Regions from separate parts of the Streptomyces spiramyceticus genome, predicted to be linked through region 2. Evidence: riboswitches for the same ligand, from Rfam matches in the RefSeq annotation. Region 2 holds a riboswitch; the other holds the start of a gene.

Region 1 (11,963 bases), 4.4 Mb from region 2:
GGTCTCCTTCATGGTCTTGATGACCTTGTCGAGGGACACCTTGTGGCTGCCGTCGCCGCGCATCGCCATCTTCGCCGCCGTGACCGCCTTGACCGCCGCCATGCCGTTGCGCTCGATGCACGGAATCTGCACGAGGCCGCCGACCGGGTCGCAGGTCAGGCCCAGGTTGTGCTCCATGCCGATCTCGGCCGCGTTCTCGACCTGCTCGGGGGTGCCGCCGAGGACCTCGGCCAGCGCGCCGGCCGCCATCGAACAGGCGGAGCCGACCTCGCCCTGGCAGCCGACCTCGGCGCCGGAGATCGAGGCGTTCTCCTTGAAGAGCATGCCGATCGCGCCCGCGGAGAGCAGGAAACGGACCACGCCCTCCTCGTCCGCGCCCGGCACGAAGTTCATGTAGTAGTGCAGAACCGCCGGGATGATGCCGGCGGCGCCGTTCGTCGGGGCTGTGACCACGCGGCCGCCCGCGGCGTTCTCCTCGTTGACCGCCATCGCGTAGAGCGTGATCCACTCCATCGAGAGGGCCAGCGGGTCACCCTCGGAGCGCAGCTTGCGCGCGGTGTTCGCGGCCCGGCGGCGCACCTTCAGGCCGCCCGGCAGGATGCCCTCCTGGGACATGCCGCGCGCGACGCAGTCCTGCATGGCCCGCCAGATCTCCAGGAGCCCCTCGCGGATCTCGGTCTCGGTACGCCAGGCCTTCTCGTTCTCCAGCATCAGCGCGGAGATCGACAGACCGGTCTCCTTGGCCAGGCGGAGCAGCTCGTCGCCGGTGCGGAAGGGGTACTTCAGTATGGTGTCGTCGAGCTTGATCCGGTCCTCGCCGACCGCGTCCTCGTCCACGACGAAGCCGCCGCCCACCGAGTAGTACGTCTTCTCCAGCAGAGGTGCGCCCTCGGCGTCGTACGCCCACAGGGTCATGCCGTTCGCGTGGTACGGCAGGGCCTTGCGGCGGTGCAGGACCAGGTCCTTGTCGAAGTCGAAGCCGATCTCGTGCACGCCCAGCAGATTGATGCGCTTGTCCGCCTTGATGCGCTCGACCTGCTCGTCGGCGGTCTCGACGTCGACCGTGCGCGGGGAGTTCCCCTCCAGGCCGAGCAGTACGGCCTTCGGGGTGCCGTGGCCGTGACCGGTCGCACCGAGCGAGCCGAAGAGCTCTGCGCGTATCGCGGCGGTGTGGGCGATCAGGCCGTCGTTCTTGAGCCGGCGGGCGAACAGCCGGGCGGCGCGCATGGGGCCGACCGTATGGGAGCTGGACGGGCCGATGCCGATCGAGAACAGGTCGAAGACCGAGATGGCCACGGGGGTACTCCTAAGGGGTTGGTAGACGCCGCTGTCTGCCGGGGTGGTGCAGATGATCAATGGCGGTGCACAAGGTGCGGGGCACCGCACTCACTGTCCAGTGTGCGCGGTGCCCCGATATTGAGTCTGTTGCGTACGGAACTACTTCAGACCAGGGTAAAGCGGGTGCTTGTCGGCGAGCGCCGTGACGCGGGCCGCCAGGGCGTCGGCGTCGTACGACGGCTTCAGGGCCTCGGCGATGATGTCCGCGACCTCGGTGAAGTCCTCGGCCTGGAAACCGCGGGTGGCAAGGGCCGGCGTACCGATCCGCAGACCCGAGGTGACCATCGGAGGCCGGGGGTCGTTCGGGATGGCGTTGCGGTTGACCGTGATGCCGAGCCCGTGGAGACGGTCCTCGGCCTGCTGGCCGTCGAGCTCGGAGTTCCGCAGGTCGACGAGGACCAGGTGGACGTCCGTGCCGCCGGTGAGGACGGACACGCCGTGCTCGGTGACGTCGGGCTGCACCAGGCGCTCGGCCAGAATGCGGGCGCCGTCCAGGGTGCGCTGCTGGCGCTCCTTGAACTCCTCCGACGCCGCCACCTTGAAGGAGACGGCCTTCGCGGCGATGACGTGCTCCAGCGGGCCGCCCTGCTGACCGGGGAAGACCGCCGAGTTGATCTTCTTGGCGAGCTCCTGCGTGGACAGGATCACACCGCCGCGCGGACCGCCGAGGGTCTTGTGCGTGGTGGTCGTGACGACGTGGGCGTGCGGCACCGGGTTGGGGTGCAGGCCCGCGGCGACCAGACCGGCGAAGTGTGCCATGTCGACCATGAGGTACGCGCCGACCTCGTCCGCGATGCGGCGGAAGGCGGCGAAGTCCAGCTGACGCGGGTACGCCGACCAGCCGGCCACGATCAGCTTCGGCTTCGACTCCTTGGCGAGGCGCTCGACCTCGGCCATGTCGACCTCGCCGGTGGTGTCGTCGACGTGGTACGCGACCACGTTGTAGAGCTTGCCGGAGAAGTTGATCTTCATGCCGTGGGTCAGGTGCCCGCCGTGGGCGAGGTTCAGACCCATGATCGTGTCGCCGGGCTTGATCAGCGCGAACATCGCGGCCGCGTTGGCCTGGGCGCCCGAGTGCGGCTGTACGTTCGCGTGCTCGGCGCCGAAGAGCGCCTTGATGCGGTCGATGGCGATCTGCTCGACGACATCGACGTGCTCGCAGCCGCCGTAGTAACGGCGGCCCGGGTAGCCCTCGGCGTACTTGTTGGTAAGGACGGAGCCCTGGGCCTCCATGACGGCGACCGGAGCGAAGTTCTCCGAGGCGATCATTTCGAGGGTGGACTGCTGGCGGTGCAGCTCGGCGTCGACGGCGGCGGCGACGTCCGGGTCGAGCTCATGCAGGGGAGTGTTGAGAAGCGTCATCACGGTCCCGATCGAGGTCTCAGTTGCCGGAGGTGAGGGCGATGTACTCGTCGGAGGAGAGCAGGTCGGCCGGCTCCTCCGCGACGCGTACCTTGAACAGCCAGCCGCCCTCGAACGGGGCGGAGTTCACCAGCGACGGGTCGTCCACGACGTCCTGGTTGGACTCGACGACCTCGCCGGAGACGGGCGAGTACAGGTCGCTGACCGACTTGGTCGACTCCAGTTCGCCGCAGGTCTCGCCCGCGGTCACCGTGTCGCCGACCTCCGGGAGCTGGGCGTAGACGACGTCACCGAGCGCGTTGGCCGCGAACTCCGTGATGCCGACCGTCGCGACGCCGTCCTCGGCGGTCGACAGCCACTCGTGCTCCTTGCTGTAACGCAGCTGCTGGGGGTTGCTCATGACCTGAATTCTCCTGTACGCGGGGGAGTGCTGGTGAACGGGCAGGTTGTGCGTGGGGTCACTTCTGGCGCTTGTAGAACGGCAGCGCGACGACCTCGTACGGCTCATGCGTACCGCGAATGTCGATGCCGACACCGGAGGTGCCGGGCGCCGCGTGCGCGGCGTCGACGTATGCCATGGCGATCGGCTTGCCCAGCGTCGGGGACGGGGCGCCGGAGGTGACCTCGCCGATGACCTTGCCGTCGGCCACGACCGAGAAACCGGCGCGCGGGACGCGACGGCCCTCGGCGATCAGGCCGACCAGCTTGCGCGGCGGCGCGGTCTCGGCGCGCTCGGCGGCGGCCTCCAGGGCGGCGCGGCCGACGAAGTCGCCTTCCTTCTCGAACTTGACGACCCTGCCCAGGCCCGCGTCGAAGGGGGTGAGCGCGGTGGTCAGCTCGTGCCCGTACAGCGGCATGCCCGCTTCCAGGCGCAGGGTGTCGCGGCAGGAGAGCCCGGCGGGGACGAGGCCGACGTCCTTGCCCGCCTCGGTCAGTGCCTGCCACAGTTTCTCGGCGTCGGCCGGAGCCACGAAGAGCTCGAAGCCGTCCTCGCCGGTGTAACCGGTACGGGCGATGAGGGCGGGGACGCCCGCGACGGTGCCGGGCAGGCCGGCGTAGTACTTCAGCCCGTCCAGGTCGGCGTCGGTGATGGACTTCAGGATGCCGGGGGACTCGGGGCCCTGGACGGCGATCAGGGCGTACGCGTCACGGTCGTCCCGTACCTCGGCCTCGAATCCGCCTTGAGCGGCAGCGCGCTCGGTGATGGCGTCGAGGACGATCTGCGCGTTCCCGGCGTTGGCGACAACCATGTACTCGGTTTCGGCCAGGCGGTAGACGATCAGGTCGTCGAGGATCCCGCCGTCCTCCTGGCAGATCATGGTGTAGCGGGCGCGGCCGGGGCCGATGGTGCCGATGTTGCCGACGAGTGCGTAATTCAGAAGGTCGACGGCCTGCGGACCGGTGACGGTGATCTCGCCCATGTGGGAGAGATCGAAGAGGCCGGCGCGGGTCCGTACGGCGTTGTGTTCGTCGCGCTCACTGCCGTACCGGAGCGGCATGTCCCAGCCCGCGAAGTCGGTCATGGACGCGCCCAGTGAGCGATGCAGCGCATCGAGGGCGGTGTGACGGGGGACATTGCTCATGTGCGGGGCTCCCAGGGCATGACAGGCGAGGACAATCCTCCCCATCTGTCATCGGAACCTGAGAGGTTCACCGAGAGCTCGCAAAGAGCCCCGGCTTGCACCTTGGGTGGAGCCGCACGACGGCGACTCGCTTTTCAGATCTGCCTCGCCCGCGCGGTACGGGGCCTGAGAGATTCAAGGGAGGAACTTGCTCCTTCGGCGTCCTGGGCACTGCGTACTGCTGGAGTACAACTGGGTGCTTCGGACTCTCCCGCGCGGATTCAAGCGGCCGGTATGCAGTTGGCGCGCACATCATTGCACGCATCGTCCGGGAGCGGGACGCTCGGGCTGCACCCCGCAAATCGCTTGTGGCTCATTACCTTTTCTTTACACTTCTTGGGCAAGGGTGGATGACACCCGACTGGGGGAGGACGATGACGTTGCAGCAGCCTGGCGCGTACGCGGCCACGGCAGGGACCGTGCACGGCGCGGTGCCCGCACAGCACGGCGTACCGGCGAGGCAGGCCACGCGCCGGCCCGCGCCGACCGTCCGCGACCTGCGCCTGCGCGCGGGCCGCAGCCCGCGCGTTCTGGGCTTCTCGGCGGGGGACGTGGTGGTCGTCTCCGGCCTGCCCGGCAGTGGCAAGAGCACGCTGATCCGGCGTACGGCCAGTGCCGCGCGCCGCATTGATTCGCAGGACGTACGGGAGCGGTGGGCGGCGCGGATGCCGAGGCTGCTGCCGTACGCCCTCTACCGCCCCCTTGTCCGGGCGGCCCACTACGCCGGACTGCGGCGCGCGCTGCGCTCCGGCGACAGCGTCGTGGTCCACGACTGCGGCACGCTCGCCTGGGTACGCCGCTGGCTGGCGCGCGACGCCCGCCGCAGGGGCGTCGCCCTGCACCTGGTGCTGCTCGACGTGACGCCGGAGGTGGCACGGGCGGGGCAGGAGGAACGTGGCCGAGGCGTCTCCGGCTACGCCTTCGCACGGCACCGGCGGGCGGTGGCCCGGCTCGTACGGGACGCGGAGCGGGGCAGGGTGCCGGCGGGGTGTGCGTCGGCGGTGCTGCTGGACCGGGATGCGGCGGGGGCACTGACGGTGATCGACTTCCCGCCGAAGCGGTAGGGAAGAGCCCCACAGGGCACGGCCACGCACCGGCGTTAAGGTCGTACCCGTGGATTACCCAGACTTTCCGGCACCCGCCCATCCGCACGGCGGCGGCGGCTGGCCGGGCAATGAACTCGAAGAGGTCCTGGCCGCCTCCTTGGGCAACCCCGCCGCGGGTGCCCGCATAGTCGAGGTGCTCGGCCGCAGCCAGGTATGGGTGCCGCTGCCGTCCGGCGGCGGCCCAGACTCGCCGGACCTGGATCTGCCGACCCTGGAGATCCAGGGCGCGGCGTACGTCCCCGTCTTCAGCTCCGAGCAGCAGCTCCGCCAGTGCGCCGGACCCCACATGTCCTTCGCCGTCGCCCCCGCCCGCGAGTTCGCCCGCGGCCTGCCCCCGCAGCTGGGCATCGCCGTGAACCCCGACGGTGCGGTCGGCGTGCCGCTGCCGCCGGCCGCCGTCGCCGAGCTGTGCCGGGCCGGCCGTACGCCGCTGGACGGACCGGCCGGCGGCGCCCGGGTGCGGCTCTTCGAGCCGGACTGGCAGGAGGAGCCGGTCGACTTCCTCGCCGCCGCCGCGGGGGAGTTCGAGGAAAGCCGGGTGGTGGTCACCGCCCGCAGGGTGCTCGCGAGCATTGAGGGCGAGTCCCCGACGCTCTTCGTCGGCGTACAGCTGTCGTCCTGGGAGGCCGCCGACGGCAGTGCCCCGATGGACGCCCTCGGCCGGGCGCTCGGCCGGGTCCAGGTGCCCTGGCCGGTCAACCTGCTTCTGCTGGACGTCGCCAAGGACCCTGTCGCCGACTGGATGCTGGAAAGGGTGCGGCCCTTCTACACCCGCGCCTGACACCCGAGGACTCCTGCGGACTGCTGCGGGCTGCTGCGGACTGCCAGGGCATCTGCGGCAAGCGTCAAGTCTGTGTCAGTGCTGCCGCTTAAGCTGGTTTGATGACCTCGCCATACGGGGGCGGTTGGTGACACGGTGGATCGAAGAGGGGCGGGACCAGGGTGAGCGCGTCAGGCACTGCGGCGGCCGGGCAGGTCGAGCACATGCTGCGCCAGGTGACACCCGGGCGGTACGACGCCTATGAGGCGCTGCTGCGCGCCCTCGCCGACCCGGCGGGCGGCCAGGTCTGGATGCTCCTCTGGCACGGCCAGGCGGGCTCGCCCGACGCGCAGTACGGAAACATGGAGATCGACGGCCTCGGTTACGCCCCGTGCGTCACGTCCGCCCAGGAGCTCGCCGCGAGCGGCTGGAGCCGGGCGTACGAAGTGATTTCCGGCCGCGACATCGCGCGCGCACTCTTCCCCGACCGCTGGGGCATCTGGCTCAACCCGCACGCCCCCGGCGGCGGCGTCGGCATCCCGTGGCTCGACCTGCGGCGCATCGCGAGCGGGCTCGACCGGATGCCCGCCGGGCCGCTGCGGCTGTCCGAACCGGCCATCGAGATCCCCCAGTTCTACGCCCTGCTCACGCAGAACGCCCACCGTACGCCCGCAGTCCGCTCGCTGCGCCGCGCTTGGGTGCAGCCTGCGCTGGGGGCGCCCTATCTGGCCGTCGGACTCGACCTCTACGACACGAGCCAGCAGTCGGTGGACGCGGTGCGCACGATGATGCAGCAGTCGATCGGTGTGGTTCCCGACGGCCTGCCCGTCTCCACCGTCGCGATGTCCGACGAGTACGACCCGGTCTCGATGTGGCTGCGTGCCAACGCCCGCCCGTTCTACGACCGCGAGGCGCACGCACCCGCCGCCCCCTCCTCCACCGCGTCCGGCTACGGCTACCCCGCTCCCCGCGCCTACTGACGGCCCCAGCCCCCAGCCCGTAGCCCTGCCCCAATCCAAGGGCACCCCATAGCCCAATTCGCCGGTTCATAACGGCCGTTGGGCGGCATGCCCGGTCTGGTGCAATAGACCACTTCTGATCCGCTGAGCCGAGCACGGCGTCCGCATAACGGAAGCCCACAGGCCACATCACGGTTACGCATCCATTGCCCGCCAGGTCTGGCGGGTGATCGCGCGCTCATTGAAGACTCCCGCAACAAGGAACGTCGGTCCTCTGTACGACCCGCTTTCCGCGCGTCAACTGCGTTTCTCTGAGCACCTTCTGCACCACATGCACCTGCGATGCGAAAAGCCGCTACAGCGGCGGGCGCGGGCCGACCACCGTCGGTCGAGCCGAGAGGGGTCCCCACCACGATGACGGCACCACTGCACGACACGAGCGCGGCCGAGACCGCGGCCGTTGACGTCGCGGCCGATGTCCCGGCGAAAGCCATCGAAGGCCGTTCGCCATGGAAGATCGCCTGGGTGCGGCTCAAGCGCGACAAGGTAGCGCTGGCCGGCGGCGTAGTCGTGGTGTTCCTGATCCTGGTCGCGGTCTTCGCGCCCTTGATCGTCAGTCTCCTGGGACACCCGCCGAACGAGTTCCACGAAGACCAGATCGACCCGCTGCTCGGCACGCCGGTCGGCTCACTGGGCGGCATGAGCTCCGACTTCCTCTTCGGGGTCGAGCCGATCAACGGGCGCGACGTGTTCAGCCGTGTCGTCTACGGAGCCCGCATCTCGCTGCTCGTCGCATTCCTCGCGGCCATGTTCGCCGTTCTGCTCGGCTCGGTCTTCGGCGTCATCGCCGGCTATTTCGGCGGCTGGGTCGACGCGGCGATCAGCCGGGTCATGGACGTTCTTCTCGCCTTCCCCCAGCTGCTGTTCATCATCGCGCTGGTCTCGGTCCTTCCCAACGAGCTGTTCGGCATCACGGGAAGCGGGGTGCGGATCGGTGCGCTCATCGTCGTCATCGGCTTCTTCGGCTGGCCGTACGTCGGCCGCATCGTGCGCGGTCAGACCCTCTCGCTGAGGGAGCGCGAGTACGTCGAGGCGGCACGCAGCCTCGGCGCCGGCCGGTCGTACATCCTCTTCCGGGAACTGCTGCCGAACCTGGTGGCGCCCATCACCGTGTACACGACGCTGATGATCCCCACCAACATCCTCACGGAAGCGGCACTGAGCTTCCTGGGCGCCGGGGTCAAGCCTCCGACGGCCTCCTGGGGACAGATGCTTTCCAAGGCGGTGAGCACCTACGAGAGCGACCCGATGTTCATGGTGATCCCGGGTCTGGCCATCTTCGTCACCGTACTGGCCTTCAACCTCTTCGGTGACGGAGTGCGTGACGCCCTTGATCCCAAGGGATCGCGCTGACCGCGCCTCGCCGCACCACCGTTCGGCCACAGTGACACGCCCCTGCCGACCTGTCAGGAGGCAACCCCCCAATGGCCGGTTCCACTTCAGGAACCGCCAATCTCACGGAGGATGCGAGATCGTGACAACCAACAGCTCAACCAGGCGCAGACTGGCCGCAGGGTCGGCACTCGTCGTCGCGGCTCTGCTGGGTACCGCGGCCTGCGGAGGCGGCAACGACAACGGCGGTGACGGCGACGGCAAGGCCGCCGGGTTCAACGCCGCGACCAAGGGCATCGCGAACAAGTCGGCCAAGAAGGGCGGGACGCTCAAGTTCGCGGGCTCCCAGGACTTCGACTCCCTCGACCCGGCGCGCATGTACTACGGCTTCGCCTGGGACTTCTCCCGCTTCTACACGCGTCAGCTCGTGTCGTACGCGACCGAGCCGGGCGTGAAGAGCACCTCCCTCGTCCCCGACCTGGCCACCGGCATGGCCGAGATCAGTGACGACGGCAAGACCTACAAGTACACGCTGCGCGACGGCGTCACCTTCGAGGACGGCTCGCCGATCACCTCGAAGGACATCAAGTACGGCATCGAGCGCACCTGGGCCACCGACGTGATCGCCGGCGGCCCCGGCTACCTCAAGCAGGTCCTCGACCCCAAGGGCGAGTACAAGGGTCCGTACAAGGACAAGTCGAAGGACAAGCTCGGCCTGAAGGCCATCGAGACGCCCGACGACAAGACCATCATCTTCAAGCTCCCCAAGCCCAACGGTGACTTCGAGCAGATCCTCGCGCTGCCGACGAGCACGCCGGTCCCGCAGGCGAAGGACACCGGGGCCAAGTTCGGGCTGAAGCCCTTCTCCTCGGGCCCGTACAAGTTCGAGTCGTACACGCCCGGCAAGGGCGGCACCCTGGTGCGCAACACGAACTGGAAGAAGTCGTCCGACCCGATCCGCCCGGCACTCCCGGACAAGATCACGGTCACGATCAGCTCCAACGCCGACGACATCGACAAGCGTCTGATCAAGGGCGACTACGACCTCGACCTGAACGCGACGGGCATGACCCAGTCCGGGCGCACCGAGGCACTGCAGAAGCACAAGGCCAATGTCGACAACGGTCTGACCAACTTCATCCGTTACGCGGTCTTCCCCGAGACCGTGGCTCCGATGAACAACATCGACTGCCGCAAGGCGGTCATCTACGCGGCCGACAAGAAGTCGCTTCAGACCGCCCGCGGTGGCCCGCTGGCCGGTGGCGAGATCGCCGAGAACATGCTCCCCAAGAGCATCAAGGGCACCGACAACTACGACCCGTACGGTGTGCTGAAGGACCCGGGCGCGAACGTCGCCAAGGCCAAGGAACACCTGAAGGCGTGCGGCAAGCCGAACGGCTTCAAGACCACGATCTCGGTGCGGAACAACAAGCCGCAGGAGGTCGCCACCGCCGAGTCGCTGCAGGCGTCGCTCGAAAAGGTCGGCATCAAGGCCGAGATCGACCAGATCGACGGTGCCCAGTCCAGCTCCATCAACGGTTCGCCGAAGGTGGTCAAGTCCAAGGGCTACGGCATCATCATCTCGGGCTGGGGCCCGGACTTCCCGACCGGCCAGGGTTTCTCCCAGCCGCTGGTCGACGGTCGCTTCATCGTCCCGTCCGGCAACTACAACAACAGCGAGACCAACGACCCGAAGATCAACAAGCTCTTCGACGACGCGATCGCCGAGACGGACCCGGACAAGGCCGGTGAGATCTACAAGGAGATCAACCACATGGTCTCCGACCGCGCCGTCTACCTGCCGTTCGTGTACGAGAAGACGATCACCTGGCGCAGCAGCCGCCTGACCAACGTCTACACGGCCGACTCCTACAGCGGCCGCTACGACTACGTCTCTCTCGGCGTCGTCAAGTAGTTGTGATGATCCGCCGACTCCGTCACCGGACCCGATAAGCCCGAAGGGCAGGTGATGGCCGTGTGCGGCGGCCCGGGAAACCCCTCCCACCATGCAGGGGACCCGGGCCGCCGCCGGGCCGAGCACAGTGTTCGCATACCTCATCCGGCGCTTGTTCGCCGTCGTCGTGATGCTGATGGTCGTCATTCTCGCGACCTTCGCCATCTTCTTCATGATCCCGAAGCTGACGGGAACCGACCCCGCTCTGCTCTTCGTCGGCAAACAGGCCGACCCGGAGGCCATCGAGGGCATCCGGCAGAAGATGGGACTCAGCGACCCCATCCTCGTCCAGTTCTGGCACTTCCTGCAGGGACTGGTGGTCGGCCGTGACTACGCCAACGGTATTGACGTCAGCCACTGTTCGGCGCCCTGCTTCGGTTACTCGTTCCGTACCGAGCAGGAGATCTGGCCGATCCTCATGGACCGGCTCCCGGTCACGGTGTCCCTGGCGATCGGTGCCTGCCTGCTCTGGGTGATCGGCGGTGTCGCGACCGGTGTGCTCTCGGCTCTCAAGCGAGGCACGCTGTGGGACCGCGCGGCCATGAGCATCGCGCTCGGCGGCGTCTCCCTCCCCATCTACTTCACCGGCCTGGTCTCACTGGCGATCTTCAGTTACGGACTGCAGTGGATCAGCGTCGACTACGAGGGCATCACCGAGAATCCGGCGGCCTGGTTCGAGAGCCTGCTCCTTCCCTGGGTCACGCTCGCCTTCCTGTACGCCGCGATGTACGCCCGGCTCACCCGCGCGACCATGCTGGAAATCCTCGGCGAGGACTACATCCGTACCGCCCGGGCCAAGGGCCTGCGGGAACCGGTGGTCATCGGCAAGCACGCCATGCGCTCGACCATGACCCCGATCCTCACCGTTCTCGGCCTGGACCTGGGTGCGCTGGTGGGCGGAGCGGTGCTGACCGAGACCACGTTCAACCTGCCGGGTCTCGGGGACGCAGCTGTTGAGGCGATCACTGGACGCGACCTGCCGCTGATCATCGGCGTCACGCTCATCGCCGCCTTCCTCATCGTGCTCGCGAACCTCGTCGTGGACCTTCTGTACGCAGTGATCGACCCCCGAGTGAGGCTCTCGTGACCGAGCTGACCAAGACCGGCGCCGTCGGCGAGCCCGTGAGCGCCGGCACCGAAATCCCGGACGCCTTCCTCGAAGTACGTGATCTGAAGGTGCACTTCCCGACCGACGACGGCGTGGTCAAGTCCGTCGACGGGCTCTCCTTCCAGCTGGAGAAGGGCAAGACCCTCGGCATCGTGGGCGAGTCGGGCTCCGGCAAGTCGGTGACCTCGCTCGGCATCATGGGCCTGCACACCGTCGGCCAGTACGGGCGGAGCAAGGCCCGTATCTCCGGCGAGGTCTGGCTGAACGGCAAGGAACTGCTCTCCGCCGATCCGGACGAGGTGCGCAAGCTCCGCGGCCGCGAGATGGCGATGATCTTCCAGGACCCGCTGTCGGCGCTGCAC
Region 2 (11,963 bases):
TCTCGGTGGTCGCGTTCAGCTTCATGGTGCAGGAGCCGAGCGGGATCATGCCGCGGTCGAGCGCGTAGTCACGGTCTGCCAGCTTCCGCAGGTAGCGCAGCATCGCGGTCTCGGAACGGTGCTGGTGGAAGACCGGGTGCGTCAGGTAGTCGTCCGTGCGGAGCAGCCCCTCGGGCAGCGCCTCGGCCGTGGCGGCGTCCAGCGCCTCCAGGTCGGCCTCTACGCCGAATGCGGACCAGACAGCGGCGATCTGGGCGCGGGCCGTCGTCTCGTCGCAGGCGACAGATACGGAGTCGGCGTCGACGAGGTGCAGGTTGACGCCGCCCTGCCGGGCCGCGGCGACGACATCGGCGGCCTTGCCGGGGACGCGCACGGTCAGGGTGTCGAAGTACGAGCCGTGCACGACCTCGACACCGCCGGCCCGCAGGCCCTCGGCGAGCAGCGTCGCGTACCGGTGCGTGCGGCGTGCGATGCCGCGCAGGCCGTCGGGGCCGTGGTAGACGGCGTACATCCCGGCCATGACCGCGAGCAGCACCTGAGCGGTGCAGATGTTGCTGGTGGCCTTTTCCCGGCGGATGTGCTGCTCACGGGTCTGCAGCGCCAGCCGGTAGGCCTTGTTGCCGTCGGCGTCGACGGAGACACCGACGAGCCGCCCCGGCAGGCTGCGCGCGAACTTCTCGCGTACGGCCATGAAGCCCGCGTGCGGACCGCCGAAGCCCATCGGCACACCGAAGCGCTGGGTCGTGCCGACGGCGATGTCGGCGCCGAGCTCGCCGGGCGAGGTCAGCAGCGTCAGGGCCAGCAGATCGGCGGCGACGGTGACGATCGCCCCGAGCTCGTGCGCCTGCTCGATGACGGGCTTGATGTCCCGTACGACGCCGGACGCGCCGGGGTACTGGAGCAGCACACCGAAGACGCCGCGCTCGGCGACCTCGGCGGGAATCCCGTCGGAGAGGTCGGCGACGACGACCGCGACACCGGTCGGCTCCGCGCGCGTCTGGATGACGGCGACGGTCTGCGGCAGCGTGTCGGAGTCGATCAGAAAGACGCCGTTCTTGACCTTGCCGACGCGGCGCGCGAGCGCCATGGCCTCGGCGGCGGCGGTGCCCTCGTCGAGCAGCGAGGCGCCCGAGGTCGGCAGGCCGGTCAGGTCGGCCACCATCGTCTGGAAGTTGAGCAGCGCCTCAAGGCGGCCCTGCGAGATCTCCGGCTGGTAAGGCGTGTACGCCGTGTACCAGGCCGGGCTCTCCATGACGTTGCGCAGGATCACCGGCGGCGTGAAGGTGCCGTAGTAGCCGAGCCCGATCATCGGGGCGAGTACCTGGTTCTGGTCCGCGAGCGTGCGCAGCTCGGCCAGCACCTCGGCCTCGGTGCGCGCGTCCGGCAGCCCGAGCGCCCCGGCGCTCTTGATGACGTCCGGCACCGCGGCCGCGGTCAGCTCGTCGAGCGAGCCGTAACCGACCTGGGCAAGCATCTTGGCCTGCGCCTCGGCGTCGGGCCCTATGTGGCGCTGCTCGAAGGGGATGCCACGCTCAAGCTGCGAGAGCGGAATGCGGTTTGCGGTCATCTGCGGAAGGCCTCCTGGTCTGACACGACCTGCGAGGGGCACCACGGCACGGGTGCCCGGACGGCCTCCCCCTCTGTCATCTCAACCTGAGAGCTTCACCGGAGGGCCATTGAAGGCACGCTCCGGCTTTCACCGTCGGTGAGGGAGGGTTCCGTTCCGGACTGTGCTCTCTACGAACACAAGCCCGACCGGCGCCCACCCTGCTTTCCAGAGTGACCTCAACCGTGCGGTACGGGGGCCTGAGAGATTCCGGGGAGGATTTGCTCCTTCGGCGCCTCCGATACGTTCACCGAAGGACTCTCCCGCACGGGGTCAGCAGCCATTGGCCAGCCTACCAGCGAGGCCCGTCACCCATCCCTCGAGTGGCCGGGGCCCCCGATGTGCACTTTCGTAGTGTGTACGGGGAGCAGCTGCGATCAGTTGGAGGGACCGTGCAGACCGACATCGATCCACGCAGCCTGATTGGCCGGAAGGCGTTCGACCGCAACGGCAACAAGATCGGAACAGTGGACGAGGTGTACCTCGACGACGCCACCGGGGTCCCCGAATGGGCAGCTGTACGCACCGGCCTGTTCAGCCGGGACGCCTTCGTCCCCCTGGAGCCCAGCGAGGTCGTGAACGACTCCCTCCGCGTCCCCTACGAGCGCTCGCTCATCAAGGACGCCCCCGACTTCGGCGTCGGCCGCCACCTCTCCCCGGCACAGGAGCTGCAGCTCTACCACCACTACGGGCTCGATATCTCGTTCCCCGCTCCCGACACGCCTGAGGCGTCTGACAAGGACTTCGGCAAGATCGCCGGCGACGACACCGCCTGATCCTCCCCATCCTCTGCGACGGGCACCAGCGGGAGCGGATCCGACGGCACGAGGTCCGGATCGTCGACCTTGAAGGTCCTCACCCGCCCCGGCGCCGACGTCGGCTCCTCGAACCGCACCGTCACCCGCCCCACTCCGCTGCCCTGCACCCACCCCGCGCCGTACTCGGCGTGCCGCACGTCCTGTCCGGCCAGCCACCGGCGCTCCGGCGGCGGCTCGGACGCGTGCGCCGCCCCGTCGCCACCCCCGACCGGCTCCGCCTCCCCCACCTGTCGCACAGCCACATCCCCAGTCCCAGTCCCAGCCCCGGCCTCCGCTTTTGCCTGCTCGCCCGCTGCCTGGGCGAAGAGGTCCTCCTGGGTGTAGTCCGCGAGACCCGTGACGCCCACCCCGAGGAGCCGCACCCCGCCTGTCGTGTCCACTGCCTCCAGCAGCCGCCCCGCCGCCTCGCGGACCACGCTCGGATCGTCGGTCGGCCCACGCAGGGTCTCCGAGCGCGTCAACGTCGAGAAGTCGTACCGCCGTACCTTCAGCACGACCGTCCTGCCGGAATGCCCGGACGCCCGCAACCGCTGGACACACCGGTCGGCCAGCCGGCCCACTTCGATCCTGATCCTGACCCGGTCGTGCAGGTCCACCTCGAAGGTGTCCTCGACCGACACCGATTTGGCGTCCCGCTCGGCGACCACCGGCCGGTCGTCGTGCCCGACCGCCATCTGGTACAGCGACGCGCCGTGGGACTTCCCCAGCAGCCGTACAAGCTCGTCCTCGCCCGCCTCCGCCAGATCGGCGACGGTCGTCATCCCGGCCCGCCGCAGGTGCTCCCCGGTCGCCGGACCGACCCCGGGCAACGTCCGGACCGGCAGCGGTCCCAGCAGCTCCCGCTCGGTTCCCGGCTCGATGAGCACAAGACCGTCGGGCTTGGCCTGCTCCGACGCGATCTTGGCAAGCATTTTGGAGCCCGCGAGCCCCACGGACGCGGTGAGCCCCGTGACCACTCTGATGTCCGCCCGCAGCCGCTCCCCGGCCTTCCGGGCCGACACCGAGTCGTCGGCCACCCCTCCCGCCTCCAGGTCCACGAAGGCCTCGTCCAGGCTCAGCGGTTCGACCAGCGGGGAAAGCCGGCCGAGCAGCTCCATGACCTGTTCACTGACGGACCTGTAGAGAGCGAAGCGCGGCATGAGATAGGCGGCGTTCGGACACAGCCGCCGGGCCTGCGCCACCGGCATCGCCGAATGCACCCCGAAGCGCCTGGCCTCGTACGAGGCGGTGGCCACGACACCGCGCGTCCCGATCCCGCCGACCACGACCGGCTTTCCGCGCAGGCTGGGCTTCGCCGCCTGCTCCGCGGCAGCGTAGAAGGCATCCATGTCCAGATGCAGGATGGTCGGCGTGGATCTCACACCATCGATGCTGCCGCACGGCACTGACAATCGACCGGCGGCAGCACGGAAGGCAGCGTCTCAGACAGCCTTGTTACGGCGCCGTGCGAGCTCGTCGGTGGGATTGTGCCTGATCAGGGTCTCGCCCGTGTCGACGCGCTCGCCGTGCAGCTGGGACAGAGCGCTCTCCACATCCCGCCACACCACGCCCACGGCGATCCCGAAAATGCCCTGTCCGCCCTGGAGGAGTTCGACGACCTCGTCCGGCGAGGAGCACTCGTAGACGGTCGCCCCGTCGCTCATGAGCGTCATCCGGTCGAGGTCCTGGAAGCCGCGGGCCCGTAGATGCTGGACGGCGGTGCGGATGTTCTGCAGCGCGACACCGGTGTCCAGGAAGCGCTTGACGATCTTGAGGACGACGACGTCCCTGAAGCTGTAGAGACGCTGCGTGCCCGAGCCGTACGCGGCCCGGACACTCGGCTCGACCAGCCCTGTACGCGCCCAGTAGTCGAGCTGCCGGTACGTGATTCCGGCCGCCGCACAGGCGGTGGGCCCCCGGTACCCGATGCTCTCAGTGCTCTCGGCCGCGGCCGTTTCATCCCTGGCCGAGGCCGCGCCCTGCCGCCCCACCCGGGGGTCGACTGAACCGCCGTGAAGCGGATACGGCCCGCCCGCCACCGTACCGTCGCCGCTGCTTCTCACGCCGACCTCCGTCCTTGACCTGCCTTGTCGACGGTAGGCAGTCACCCGGGGTGCGTCAACGATCGCCACACTCGGCACGCCGAGTGATAATCACCCTGAGAGTGGTTTCCCGTACCTCTCTCCGGGGAAAGGCTACTCGAATGTGCCGACGGTCCGTGGCGTGAAGCTCACTGACTGTTGGTCCCGAAGTCCTCGGGAGAGATCTGATCGAGGAACTCGCGGAACTTCTCCACCTCGTCCTCCTGCTCGTCCGGGATGGCGATCCCGGCATCGTCCAGCACCCCGTCACTGCCGTAGATCGGCGTTCCGGTGCGCAGGGCCAGCGCTATGGCATCCGAAGGCCTCGCGCTCACTTCGACACCACTGGCAAAGACCAGCTCGGCGTAGAACACCCCTTCCCGCAGGTCGGTGATGCGTACTTCGGTGAGCTCCTGGCCAACCGCCTCCAGCACGTCCTTGAAAAGATCATGCGTCAGCGGCCTGGCAGGGGCCATCCCCTGCTGGGCAAAGGCGATCGCGGTCGCCTCTCCCGGCCCAATCCAGATGGGGAGGTACCGATCGCCTCCTACTTCACGCAGGAGCACGATCGGCTGGTTGGAGGGCATTTCCACCCGGACACCTACGACGTCGAGCTCGTTCACACAGCAACCCTAGGACGTGCCCGGCAGGTTTGGGTAGTCGGGCTCCTCCACGCTCAGTGCAGCCGCACGCCGAGCGCACTCTGGACCAGCGCCGCATGAAGCCGTACTGACAGCTCGGCGAGCTCCTTGGCTGTCGCCTCGGCATGTGCCCTGGTCTGCGGATTCCGGTGACGGCGCAGCGGCGCGACAATCTGTTCGACCAGGCCGGCCTCGCGGTCCGCCGCGGCTTTCACCGCACGCAAATGCCGCGGCTCCAGACCGAACCGCCCCAGGTCCGCCACCAACTTGGCCACCGTGACGACCTCGGCGTCGTAATCGCCACCCGGCAGGGGCGTGATCAGCCCGTACGACTCCCACTCGTCGAGCTCGTCCTCGCCGACCTCGGCGGCCGCGAGCAGCTCCGACCGGCCGATCCGGGCGGCGGTAGGACAATCGGCCCCGGTTTCCGGCGTACCGCCGGAAACCGGCAGCTGGATCTGTTCGCCGCGCTCCAGCGCATCGAGATGCTCCCGGATGACCTTGAGCGGAAGATAGTGGTCCCGCTGCATACGCAGCACCTGGGCCAGCCGCTCGACGTCCTCGGGACTGAATTTGCGGTAGCCGGACGGTGTCCGCTGCGGCTCGACCAGCCCCTCGGTCTCCAGAAAGCGGATCTTGGAGATGGTGACCTCGGGAAACTCGTCACGCAGCACGCTCAGCACGGTGCCGATACTCACCAGGCGATCGTCCGCGGTGGCGGTGCCGTGTCCGGCACCGCCCATCGGTGTTCGCAGCATGGACCTTCCCGTAAGGGTCAGATGCCCCGCTGGCTCGCATAGAAGACCAGCCGGTACTTACCGATCTGCACCTCGTCGCCGTTCGACAGCGCGACGGAGTCGATCCGCTCACGGTTGACGTAGGTGCCATTGAGACTGCCGACATCCGCGACGGTGAACCCGCCGTCCGCACCCCGGCGGAACTCCACGTGCCGTCGCGAGACGGTCACGTCGTCGAGGAAGATGTCACTCTGCGGGTGCCTGCCGGCCGTGGTCAGCTCACTGTCCAGCAGGAAGCGGCTGCCCGAGTTCGGACCGCGTCGTACCACCAGAAGCGCCGCACCGAGCGGAAGGGCATCAACGGCGGCCTGGGCCTCGGGCGACAGCGACGGGGCCGCGGTCTGTCCCGTTGCCTCCGCCTCGTACGCCTCCAGTCCGGAGATGGAGATGGTCGACGTCGTCTCCGAAGGACGCTCGCCGGACGCGCCCGCCCTCAGCGGAGCACCGCAGTTGGAACAGAAACGGCTGGCCTCGGCATTGCGGTGCCCGCACCTCGTACAAACCGGCAAGGCCGACATGGACGGATCCTCCTGCCGCGGATCTGATTCCCCGAAACCTATGCGGCCGGGACCCGCAGGGTCAACAGACGACGCGCCCTGGCCACCCGAAATGTCGCCGCCGGGACCAGCGACCTCGTCCCGGAAGAGCGGGCGCTCCGCACCCTGCTCCTCGGCTTCTCCACCACGCGGGGCACGATGCCGGGCGGTGCTGTTCGCACCGTCCTCGCGTGCACTCTTGCCGAACAACTTCGAAAACAACTTCACGGGCGATTCCCCTTGACTGAAACAGACCCGCCCGTGGGGCAGGACGAACCCTGAATGAACACACCTGCCGAACCGGACATCTTTACAACGTCCGTATCCACCAGACAGTTTCCACCACGCACCACGCCTTCGGTGCGCCGACCCCCCGCAACCTCATGCCCTAGTCCCGCAGCCGCCATGCGCCCCCGCCTCACCGCGGTGACGACTGAGCGTAGTCAGGCTGCTTCGCCGGTCGCAAGGCGTCCACAACGATCTTCTCGGACCGGGTCACTGTGGCGGTGGCCTGCTCCTTCTCCAAGGTCTGCACAATGCCGCCAGGGATGTTGAGCGCGGGTTCCAGATCCTGCGGCTTGCCGATCACCTTGAAGCGGTACGGCGCGGAAACCTTCCGGCCGTCCACCTCGATGCCGCCGTCCTCGTCCAGGAAGTACGTGTTCGCCACCACCCTGACGTCATTGATCTGGACAGCTTCCGCGCCCGCCGCCCGCAGTTCCTGGATCGTGTCCAGCAGCATGTCGGCCTCGACGGTGGAGTGTGGGTCCGTGATCGTCAGGTTGATGCCGGGGCCCTGTGCCGCCACGGTACCGGCCAGTACGCCGAGTTGCCGTTCCTTTTCCAGGGTCTGCTTGCGGGCCTCTTCAGCCTGGTCCGAGCTGTTCTCCAGCTCTGTCTTCTGATCGTCGAGGCGCTGCTTCTCGTCTTCGAGGCGCTGCGTACGGTCGTCCAACTCGTCGAGGATTCGCACCAGGTCCTCCTGGCGCGCTCCCCGCAGCGCACTGTCGTCGGTCGACCTGACCTGGATGGCAAGCCCGAGCCCGAGAACGAACAGCAACAGCGCCACGATCAGCTGGGCGCGTGTGACACGCGGCGGCCAGAGCCCTGCGATCAGCCGCTGACGTCCCGTCGGCGGCGGCAGTTCGGCCGACTGCCCGCTCCTCGACGCCGTCTCTTCGTCCCGCTGCGGCTCGGGGTTCTCTTCCGTACTCATCGGCCTCACGCCCGGAACACGTGACGGCGAATCGCCGCCGCGTTGGAGAAGATCCGGATGCCGAACACCACCACGACACCCGTGGACAACTGCGCGCCGACGCCCAACTTGTCGCCCAGGAACACGATCAGGGCGGCCACGACGACATTCGACAGGAACGAGACGACGAAGACCTTGTCGACGAAGATGCCGTCCAGCATGGCCCGCAGACCGCCGAAGACCGCATCGAGCGCGGCGACGACGGCAATCGGCAGATAGGGCTCGACCACCGCCGGTACCTCGGGTCGGACCAACAGTCCGACCACGACTCCCACGACGAGGCCCAGTACGGCGATCACGATCTGCCCTTCCCTGTGTTGGCCACGCTCTTCCCGGCGTCCGTGGCCAGCGGCTCTGCTGTATGTACGATCAGGCTCGACGCCGCGGGAAGCCGCACGTCGTCCTGATGGGAAATGCTCCACCTGATGCCGTAGTCGTCCTCCAGCACCTTCAGGTACTGGCCGTCCGCACTGTCCCGGAACGCAATCCGCAGATGAGGCTCGCGCCCCACGGCCAGCAACGTGTACGGCGGCACCAGCGGCTTGTTGTCGACCAGTATCGCTTCGCCCGCGTGACGGATCGCCGACAGCGACGTCAGCCGCTGTCCGTTGATGGCGACGGCCGTGGCGCCCGAGGACCACAGGCCATTGACGATCTGCTGCATGTCGCGGTCCCGAAGTCGGCCCGTATCGGAGAAAGTGGTGTTCTCCCTCGGCCCGCCGCCGCCCGGGTCGGTGTTCTCCGCGTCGTCGACGACCAGCTTCACACCCGCGCCCCGGACCGCCGTCGCACCGGACAGCAGGGCCACCAGTCCGCCCTGGTCACCGCCGTGCTTTTCCAGTGCCTTGCGCTGACGCTCCCCCACGTCCTGTCTGAGGGTCTCCACGTCCTGTTCGAGCTTGTCGGCCGCCGAGGTCTCCGCCTCGATCCGGTCGATGAGCTCCTCGCGCTCCTTGGCCACAACGGGAGCCGCTATCCGCGCCTGCGCCGCACCAAGGGTCACCACAAGGGCAGCCAGCACAAGCCCCGCGGCCAGCCCGAGCTTCGCCCGCAAGCTGCGCGGCATGCCGGCGCTGCCGTCCGCCTGTCTACGGGCCGTTGCCTCGGCGTATCCGTCGTCGAGGCTGTGGTCCATGACATTCGTCAGCAGCGACATGGACGCGTCGGGGCGCCGATGTGGAGGAGAGGTGCTCCGAACGGGGGGCTGCTGCGACATGCCGCACATCGTCGCACGTCGGGACTGCTACCACCGAATGGCCCCACCGGTGTGCCCGAGGGCGTCGTCGACGCACCCCGGGCACACCGGTGACACCTCAGTGACCTGCGCTGTCCACGACGGCCGACCACTCGTCGAGCAATGCCTGGGCCGACTCGTCGTCGGGCCCCTCTGCCCACAGATGAGTGACGGCTTCCGCGGGATCGGGCAGGACCATCACCCATCGGCCGTCCGCCTCGACCACGCGCACGCCGTCGGTCGTGTCCACGAACCGATCCCCCGCGGCCTCGACCACACGTCGCATGACGAGACCCTTCACGGCCCAAGGCGTGGCCAGGTTACGTCGCAGCACATGGGCTCGCGGTATACGTGCGTCGATCTGGCTCAGCGTGAGCTGTGTTCTGGCCACCAGCCCGATCAGCCGCACAAAGGCGGCCGCGCCGTCGAAGACGCTGCTGAACTCGGGCACGATGAACCCGCCGAGTCCGTCACCACCGAAGATCGTGGACTCCTCGCGGCCCACGCGCGTCAGATCGTCCGGCGACGTGGTGGTCCACTCCACCTGCGTTCCGTGATACGCCGCGACCTGTTCGGCGATTCTGGTGGTGGTCACGGGCAGTGCCACCCGGCCGCTCCGCCGTTCAGCCGCGACAAGGTCGAGCATCACCAGAAGCGCCCGGTCGTCCTCAATGATCCGCCCGCGCTCGTCGACGAGCGACAACCGCTCGCCCACAGGGTCGAACCGCACGCCGAAAGCCGCCCGTGCCGATGCGACGATCTCGCCCAGCCGGACCAGGCCCGAGCGACGTGTGTCGCTCGTCTCGGTCGGCCTGGACTCGTCGAGCCCCGGGTTGATGGTCAGCGCATCGACTCCGAGCCGCCCCAGCAGGCTCGGCAGCACCAGACCGGCGCTTCCGTTCGACGCGTCGACGACAACCTTGAGCCCCGACTCGGCGATGCCCGTGACATCGAGATTCCGCAGCAGCGACCCGGTGTACGAATCGAAGACACTGGCCGGGAAGTGCAGGTCCCCGATCTCGCCCGGGAAGGCCCGGCGGTACTCCTGCCGGGCGAACACCCGGTCGAGCTTGCGCTGTCCTGCCTGGGACAGGTCCGCGCCACGCTCGTCGAAGAACATGATGTCGACGGAGTCTGGCACTCCCGGTGTCGTACGGATCATGATGCCGCCGGCACTGCCTCGCGCCGTCTGCTGACGTGCGACAGGCAGCGGCACGTTCTCCAGGTCGCGTACGTCGATGGCACTCGTCTGGAGCGCCGAAATCACCGCCCGCTTCAGTGCCCGCGCACCACGCGAGTGGTCGCGCGCGGTGGTCACTGTGGCGCCCTTCTTGAGCGTGGTGGCGTACGCGCCCGCAAGCCGTACCGCCAGCTCCGGAGTGATCTCGACGTTCAGGATGCCGGAGACCCCGCGGGCACCGAAGAGATGCGCCTGCCCGCGCGACTCCCAGATCACCGAGGTGTTGACGAAGGCGCCGGCCTCGATGGTCTTGAACGGGTAAACCCGCACATTTCCCTGGACAATCGATTCTTCGCCCACGAGGCACTCGTCGCCGATAACGGCACCGTCCTCGATACGCGCCGCCCGCATGATGTCGGTGTTCTTGCCGATCACGCATCCGCGGAGGTTGCTGTGCTGGCCGATATACACGTTGTCGTGCACGACGGCTCTATGGAGGAAAGCCCCGCTTTTTACGACGACATTGGACCCCACGACCGTGTGCTCACGGATCTCCACGCCGGCTTCGACCTTGGCGTAGTCCCCGATGTAGAGCGGCCCGCGCAGCACCGCGTCCGGGTGCACCTCGGCGCCTTCCGCGACCCACACACCCGGAGAGATCTCGAACCCGTCGAGATCCACATTGACCTTGCCCTCGAGGACATCGGCCTGTGCCTTGACGTAGCTCTCGTGCGTACCGACGTCTTCCCAATATCCCTCGGCGATGTAGCCGTAGATCGGCTTGCCTTCCTTCATGAGCTGAGGGAAGACATCACCGGACCAGTCGACGGAGACGTCCGCTTCCACATAGTCGAAGACCTCGGGCTCCATCACATAGATGCCCGTATTCACGGTGTCGGAGAAGACCTGCCCCCATGTCGGCTTCTCCAGGAACCGCTCGACCTTCCCGTGTTCGTCCACGATCGTGATCCCGAATTCCAGTGGATTCGGCACGCGCGTCAGACACACCGTGACCAGTGCGCCCTTCTCCTTGTGGAAACGGATCAGGTCAGTGAGGTCGAAATCGGTGAGGGCATCGCCCGAGATGACGAGAAAAGCATCGTCCTTCAATGCTTCCTCGGCATTCTTCACGCTGCCCGCAGTGCCGAGTGGCTTCTCCTCATTGGCATAGGTGAGCTCCATTCCGAGCTCTTCGCCGTCACCGAAGTAGTTCTTGACGAGCGAAGCCAGAAACTGCACGGTTACGACGGTCTCATTGAGCCCATGCCGCTTGAGCAGCCTCAGCACATGCTCCATGATCGGCCTATTGGCCACCGGCAGGAGCGGCTTGGGCATGCTCGAGGTCATAGGGCGAAGTCGCGTACCTTCGCCACCGGCCATCACGACGGCCTTCATGTCGGAAACGTCCTCCTTGAAGAGACGACGGTCTAGCCGACTTCGCCTGTCCGGGACTGGCCCGCAGGCATCATGCGCGGACAACCAGGCGCTGCGTTGCGCCGCATCGGCAGACTCAATCGGCCGCGGCGTCCGCCTTCACCAGCCGACGGACCTGAACCACGTAGAGGATTCCTGCCCACCAATAGAGAGTTGTACCCCATCCGGCGAACGCCCATCCGAAAATAGCAGCCAGCGTCGCCAGCCACCCGCTGCCGTCACTGAGAAGCAGTAGCGGGAAGGCATACATCAAGTTGAACGTGGCTGCCTTCCCCAGGAAGTTCACCTGCGGCGGCGGATAGCCGTGCTTCCGAAGGATGCCCACCATCACCAGAAGCATCAGTTCGCGCGCCAAGAGTGCGGCGGTCAACCAGAGAGGAAGGATCTCCCGCCAGGTGAGCC

The links. A riboswitch is a leader RNA that binds a small molecule or an ion and turns the genes downstream of it on or off. The one in region 2 is predicted to bind glycine.
Region 1: another riboswitch for glycine. It lies ahead of gcvT (glycine cleavage system aminomethyltransferase GcvT); the one in region 2 lies ahead of gcvP (aminomethyl-transferring glycine dehydrogenase).

Annotation. Positions count from the first base shown of each region.
Region 1 is NZ_JARBAX010000001.1:4,766,255-4,778,217, forward strand. Features, by position in the region: gene PXH83_RS21960 (L-serine ammonia-lyase) at 1-1,296, opposite strand, end outside; gene glyA (serine hydroxymethyltransferase) at 1,438-2,700, opposite strand; gene gcvH (glycine cleavage system protein GcvH) at 2,720-3,100, opposite strand; gene gcvT (glycine cleavage system aminomethyltransferase GcvT) at 3,159-4,283, opposite strand; glycine riboswitch at 4,319-4,427, opposite strand; glycine riboswitch at 4,428-4,546, opposite strand; gene PXH83_RS21980 (AAA family ATPase) at 4,697-5,386, shown strand; gene PXH83_RS21985 (enhanced serine sensitivity protein SseB) at 5,436-6,209, shown strand; gene PXH83_RS21990 (enhanced serine sensitivity protein SseB C-terminal domain-containing protein) at 6,371-7,168, shown strand; gene PXH83_RS21995 (ABC transporter permease) at 7,562-8,560, shown strand; gene PXH83_RS22000 (ABC transporter substrate-binding protein) at 8,682-10,454, shown strand; gene PXH83_RS22005 (ABC transporter permease) at 10,582-11,580, shown strand; gene PXH83_RS22010 (ABC transporter ATP-binding protein) at 11,577-11,963, shown strand, end outside.
Region 2 is NZ_JARBAX010000001.1:366,090-378,052, forward strand. Features, by position in the region: gene gcvP (aminomethyl-transferring glycine dehydrogenase) at 1-1,567, opposite strand, end outside; glycine riboswitch at 1,634-1,783, opposite strand; glycine riboswitch at 1,785-1,882, opposite strand; gene PXH83_RS01550 (PRC-barrel domain-containing protein) at 1,999-2,382, shown strand; gene PXH83_RS01555 (DNA polymerase IV) at 2,292-3,785, opposite strand; gene PXH83_RS01560 (MerR family transcriptional regulator) at 3,846-4,466, opposite strand; gene PXH83_RS01565 (bifunctional nuclease family protein) at 4,634-5,107, opposite strand; gene ftsR (transcriptional regulator FtsR) at 5,161-5,883, opposite strand; gene PXH83_RS01575 (FHA domain-containing protein) at 5,901-6,794, opposite strand; gene PXH83_RS01580 (DUF881 domain-containing protein) at 6,877-7,674, opposite strand; gene PXH83_RS01585 (small basic family protein) at 7,680-8,012, opposite strand; gene PXH83_RS01590 (DUF881 domain-containing protein) at 8,009-8,929, opposite strand; gene PXH83_RS01595 (mannose-1-phosphate guanyltransferase) at 9,027-11,522, opposite strand; gene clsA (cardiolipin synthase ClsA) at 11,638-11,963, opposite strand, start outside.